Cupriavidus necator: one gene and its partner. The protein of the gene in region 1 interacts with the protein of each later gene in a pairwise test. Links are inferred from orthologs where the notes say so. Each region holds a gene or a part of one and is shown on either strand. Other genes may lie near its edges.

Evidence for each region. The genes of interacting proteins can lie anywhere in the genome.
Region 2: the proteins of rlmB (region 1) and tsaE interact in binary tests that used the Escherichia coli proteins (3 or more experiments, as listed by UniProt). The link is inferred for Cupriavidus necator from one-to-one orthologs.

The regions. Positions count from the first base shown.
Region 1 is NZ_CP066018.1:3,013,583-3,016,442, reverse strand. The notes cover bases 52-2,839. They hold rlmB (23S rRNA (guanosine(2251)-2'-O)-methyltransferase RlmB), read right to left. Parts: upstream 1,924-2,839; coding sequence 1,180-1,923; downstream 52-1,179. Other genes in these bases: rnr (ribonuclease R), read right to left, coding at 2,002-2,839; I6H87_RS14105 (SIR2 family NAD-dependent protein deacylase), read right to left, coding at 405-1,175; tal (transaldolase), read left to right, coding at 52-371. In the rest of the region: more of tal, read left to right, coding at 1-51; more of rnr, read right to left, coding at 2,840-2,860. UniProt on the Escherichia coli protein: Specifically methylates the ribose of guanosine 2251 in 23S rRNA.
Region 2 is NZ_CP066018.1:883,244-886,143, forward strand. Bases 59-2,886 are described here. They hold tsaE (tRNA (adenosine(37)-N6)-threonylcarbamoyltransferase complex ATPase subunit type 1 TsaE), read right to left. Parts: upstream 1,815-2,886; coding sequence 1,302-1,814; downstream 59-1,301. Other genes in these bases: I6H87_RS04055 (N-acetylmuramoyl-L-alanine amidase), read right to left, coding at 59-1,308; queG (tRNA epoxyqueuosine(34) reductase QueG), read left to right, coding at 1,831-2,886. In the rest of the region: more of I6H87_RS04055, read right to left, coding at 1-58; more of queG, read left to right, coding at 2,887-2,900. UniProt on the Escherichia coli protein: Required for the formation of a threonylcarbamoyl group on adenosine at position 37 (t(6)A37) in tRNAs that read codons beginning with adenine.

The sequences.
Region 1 (2,860 bases):
ACAACGACCCCGGCGTGCGCTCGGTGCGCCAGATCTACGACTACTACAAGAAGTTCGGCTACCCGACCGAGGTGATGGGCGCCAGCTTCCGCAGCACCACGCAGATCCTGTCGCTGGCCGGCTGCGACCTGCTCACCATCAGCCCCGAGCTGCTCGAGCAGCTCGCGGCCGGCCAGGGCCCGGTGGCGCACAAGCTGTCGGTGGACCAGGCCCAGGCCGCCAATATCGCCCGCATCGCGGCCGACGAGCCGGCCTTCCGCTGGCAGTTGAATGAGGATGCGATGGCGACCGAGAAGCTGGCCGAAGGCATCCGCCTGTTTGCGGCGGATGCGGTCAAGCTGGAGAAGCTGATCGGCGAGATTGCGAAGTAAGGATGGTCCGGGCGGCAACGCCCGGATCCAGGCTCAGCCGGCCGAGGGCGCCGGCTGCGGCGGCCACAGCAATGGCAGACATGCCCCCGCCGCGGCGGACAGCACGATATCCGCGGTCTGGTCCAGCGCCGACGGCTGCGGATTGACCACGATCACCGGCGCGCCATGCTCGCGCGCCAGGCCCGGCAGCCCCGCCGCCGGATAGACCAGCCCCGAGGTGCCGACCACCAGGCACAGGTCGCAGTGCTGCGCCGCATGCTCGGCGCGGTAGCGCGCCACGCGCGGCAGGTCCTCGCCGAACCACACCACGCCCGGACGCATCAGCGCGCCGCACAGGTTGCAGCGCGGCGGCATGCCGGGCAGCGCGGTCGCCTCGTTGCAGCGTCCGCACCCGTCCAGCCATTTGTTGGCGAACAGGTTGCCATGCAGTTCGATCACGCCCGCGCTGCCGGCGCGCTGGTGCAGGCCGTCCACGTTCTGCGTGACCAGCGTGAAAGGTCTCTGCGCAGCCAGCGCGACCAGCGCATGGTGCGCCGGGTTGGGATGCACGGCTGCGACCAGCTCGCGCCGATGCAGGTACCACTCCCAGACCAGCGCCGGCTGGCGGCGGTAGGCGTCCTCGCTGGCCAGCTCTTCCGGGTCGAACTGCTGCCACAGCCCGGTCATCGCGTCGCGGAAGGTCGGCACGCCGGATTCGGCGGAAATGCCGGCGCCGGTCAGCACGAAGATATTGCCGGCGGCCGCGATCAGCCGGCGTGCTTCCTCAAGCCCCGGCATGTCAAGGAGACCGTAATCAGCGGCCATGGACTTATCGCGGCAGGCGCCGCTGGCGCACGGCTTCGTACAGGCATACGCCGCTGGCGACCGAGACGTTCAGGCTTTCCACACCGCCCGCCATCGGGATGCCGACCAGCTCGTCGCAGGTCTCGCGCGTCAGGCGGCGCATGCCCTCGCCCTCGGCGCCCATCACGATCGCGGTCGGCCCCTTGAAGTCGATGTCATACAGCGATTTTTCGGTGCCGTCGGCGGTGCCGATGACCCAGATGCCGCGTTCCTGCAGCTCACGCAGGGTGCGGGCCAGGTTGGTGACGGTGATATAGGGCACGGTCTCGGCGGCGCCGCTGGCGACCTTGGCCACGGTGGCATTGAGGCCGACGCTGCGGTCCTTGGGGGCGATCACGGCATGCGCGCCGGCGCCGTCGGCCACGCGCAGGCAGGCACCCAGGTTGTGGGGGTCGGTGACGCCGTCCAGCACCAGCAGCAGCGGCGTGCCTTCGATGCCGTCGAGCAGTTCATCCAGGTTCAGCGCCAGTGCCACGTCTTCGGCACGTGCCACCACGCCCTGGTGGCGGTCGGTGCCGGCCATGCCGCGCAGGCGCTCGGCATCGACCGGATGCAGGCGCACGCCCAGGCTTTCGGCCAGGCGCACGAAGTCCTGCATGCGCCGGTCGCGGCGCGCGGATTCGATATAGACATCGGTCACGCCCTTGGCATCTTGGCGCAGGCGTGCGGTGACGGCGTGAAAGCCGATCAGGAGTTTGTTTTTAGCCATGGCGCGATTGTACTCGCCCTCTCGCCCCCGGCAGCAGGCCGGGGGCGAGAGGCGGCGGCATGGCAGCCCCCGCAAGCTTCAGCGCTTGCGCGGGGTGCGCGGGCTCTTGGCCGGCGTCTTGCCCGCGGGCTTGGCCTGGTGCGACTTGGAGGCCGGCTTGTGCGGCTTCTCCAGGTGCGCGGGCTTGGGCTTGGCCGCGCGCTTGGCCGGCTTGCCGCCGGTCTTCACGTGCGGCCTGAGCGGCGTGATCACGGCCTCGAACACCGGCTGCTCCTCGATCACGCGGTCCAGCGTCTCGTCGAACGACTCTTCCGGCTTGGACGAGCCGCCCAGCAGCGCCGCCAGCTGGCGGCCCTTCTTGCGTGCTGGCACCGCATGGGCGGCGGGCACGCGCGGCTGGGTCTCGGTGCCCCCCGCGCGGGCGCGCAGGGTTTTCGCCGACGGCTCCTGCACCAGGCGGAAGTCGATCTTGCGCGCATCCAGGTCCACGCGCGATACCTGCACGCGCACGCGGTCGGTCAGGCGGTAGCGGATGCCGGTGCGCTCGCCGCGCAGTTCGTTGCGGGCCTCGTCGTACTGGAAGTAGTCGCTGCCCAGCTCGGTCACGTGGACCAGGCCTTCCACGTACAGCTCGTCGAGCTGCACGAAGATGCCGAACGAGGTCACGGCGCTGACGGTGCCGGCGTAGTCGCTGCCCAGCTTGTCGCGCATGAAGTAGCACTTGAGCCAGGCCTCGACATCGCGCGAAGCCTCGTCCGCGCGGCGCTCATTGGCCGAGCAGTGCAGGCCAAGCTCGTCCCAGATGGCCTCGTTGCGCCTGGCGCGCGCCGCGGTCAGTTCTGCCTTCTGCTCGGCGTCCTTGGCCTGCAGCCGGCGCGCCTTGGGCGAGATCGCGGTATTCAGCTCGGTCCCGTGCGCAAACGCCGGCTGGTACTTG
Region 2 (2,900 bases), 2.1 Mb from region 1 along the record:
CTCGACGCTGCCCTTGTGCAGCTTGTTGATGCCGCCGATCTCGCCCAGCACGGCCTTGCCGACCTGCAGGCTGTCATTGATCTGCGCGGTGGTGGACAGGTCCAGCAGCACGCGCGCCACCTGCGCATCCTTGTTGCCCATGTTGGCGCCGCCGATCAGGTCGGAAGCGTTTTCCTTGTTGGCTAGCCAGCGAGCCGCGGTACTGGAGGCGCCGCGCTCGGACAGCGCGAACACTGACGCGCCGCGTGCCTCGGGCGACAGGAAGGCATCGGCGTGGATCGATACGAACAGGTCGGCCTGCACCCGGCGCGCCTTCTGCACGCGCACGTTCAGCGGCACGAAGAAGTCGGCGTCGCGCGTCATCATCGCGCGCATATTGGGCTGGGCATCGATCTTGGCGCGCAGGCGGTGCGCGATCTGCAGCACCACGTCTTTCTCGCGCGAGCCGGCGGCGCCGATCGCGCCCGGGTCTTCGCCGCCATGGCCGGGATCGATCGCCACGGTCAGCAGGCGGCGCATCTTGAAGGGCCGTTCGGCAGTGGGATTGTCGCGTGCGACCGGCGGCACCACCGGGGCATTGGGGCTCGGCACCGGCGGTGCCGACGGCCTGGGCCGGGCCGAGGCCACCGGCGGCGGCAGCGGCGCGGTGGTGGGCGGCACCTCGCCCTTCTCGTCGAAGCGGCGCACCAGCGCGCCGATCGCGTCTTCCTCGGCACCGGCCGGCGCGCCGGCGATGCCATCGTTGCCCGGCGCCGGGTCCGAGGTGGCGAAGCGGCGCTGCTTTTCCTCGGTGTCGCGCACCAGCTTCCACAGCGGATCGGGCGGATTGACCGGGTACAGGTCGAACACCAGGCGGTTGCGGTAGCTGCCGATCGGCGCCAGCGTGAACACCTGCGGCGCCACGTTTTCCTTCAGGTCGAACACCATGCGGACCACGCGCGGGCGGTTCTGGCCGACGCGCACGGTCTGGATATAGGGGTCGTTCGGGGTGATCTTGGCCACCAGCTCGCGCAGCGTGGGCGACAGGTCCAGGCCGTCGATGTCCACCACCAGCCGGTCGGGGTCGCGGATCATCTGGTGCACGGCGGCCAGCGGGGAATCGGATTCGATGGTGACGCGGGTGTAGTCCTCGGCCGGCCATACGCGCACCGCGACGATGCCGGCGCCAAACGCGATCTGCGGGCCGGCCAGGGTCAGCACGGCCGTGCCCGCGCCCAGCTTCAGTGCCTGCGCCATCCATTTGCGGCGCGCCTGCAGCAGGCCGTCGGGTCCATCGGGGCGGTCGGTGGCAAGTCGCTTGATCAGCATGCGTTCAGCAGGGTAAGTCCAGTGTGAGTATAGGCGCGCATCGTCGCGATCCGCCGCTCGCCGGCATCATCCGCCCCGGCCATGTCCGATTGGAGCAACATATGGAGATCCGGTTCCCCGAGCAGGCGGCCGGCCTTTTCCGGCCACTCGACCAGGTTGAAGGCCGGTTCGGCGAAGCAGTCGCGAAAACCCGCGTCGATCCACTCTTCGGGATCGGCAAAGCGGTACAGGTCGAAGTGGTAGACGGTCAGCGGCGAGCCGTCGGCGCGGGCCACCTCGTAGGGCTCGCACAGCGTGTAGGTGGGGCTGCGGACCTTGCCCGCATGGCCGAGCGCGCGCAGGATCGTGCGCGTCAGCGTGGTCTTGCCGGCGCCCAGGTCGCCGGACAGCTGCACATGCACCGTGCGCGGCGGCATGGCCTGCACGGCGGCGGCCAGCGCGGCGCCCAGGCGCGCGGTGGCGGCTTCGTCGGGCAGCGTCAGGGTGCGTTCTTCGAGCAAGGGCATTGCGTACAATTCAGGGATGATCGACCGAGTCGCCCCAGGGCAGGCAGATGCGCCACCTACCCCCGTTCCCGGCACCGCCGCCCACCTGGCCGCGGGCCCCGGGGAACTTGCGGCACTGGCCGCGTCGATCCGCGCATGGGGCGCGGAACTGGGCTTTGCCTCGGTGCGCATCGCCGATGTCGACCTCAGTCATGCCGAGCCGGGGCTGATGGCGTGGCTGGCGCAGGGCTACCACGGCGACATGGATTATATGGCGAACCACGGCCTGCGGCGCGCCCGGCCGGCCGAACTGGTGCCCGGCACCGTGCGCGCGATCGTGGCGCGGATGCCGTACCTTCCGGCTGCCGGCGCGCAGGCCGGCGCCACCGACTGGCGCCGGCACGAGCTGGCGCGGCTGGACGATCCGGCCACGGCGGTGGTGTCGCTGTATGCGCGCGGCCGCGATTATCACAAGGTGCTGCGCAGCCGTTTGCAGCAGCTGGCCAGCCGGATCGAGGCCGAAATCGGAAAATTCGGCTACCGTGTCTTTACCGATTCCGCACCCGTCATGGAAGTGGCGCTGGCCAGCCAGGGCGGGCTCGGCTGGCGCGGCAAGCATACGCTGCTGCTGGACCGCGACGGCGGCTCGATGTTCTTCCTGGGCGAGATCCTGGTCGACATCCCGCTGCCGGCCGACGCCCCCGAGTCCGGCCACTGCGGCAACTGCCACCGCTGCCTGGACATCTGCCCCACGCGCGCCATCGTGGCGCCGTACCGGCTGGACGCGCGCCGCTGCATCTCCTACCTGACCATCGAGCACAAGGGCCCGATTCCGGTGGAGTTCCGCGCGCCCATGGGCAACCGCGTCTACGGCTGCGACGACTGCCAGCTGGCCTGCCCGTGGAACAAGTTCGCGCATGTGGCCATGGTGCCGGACTTCGACGTGCGCAACGGGCTCGACGCGCCCGACATGGTGGCGCTGTTCCAGTGGACCGAAGCGGAATTCAACCAGCGGCTCGAAGGCAGCCCGATCCGCCGCATCGGCCATGAGCGCTGGCTGCGCAACCTGGCTGTGGGTCTGGGCAACAGCCTGCGCGCGGCGCTGTC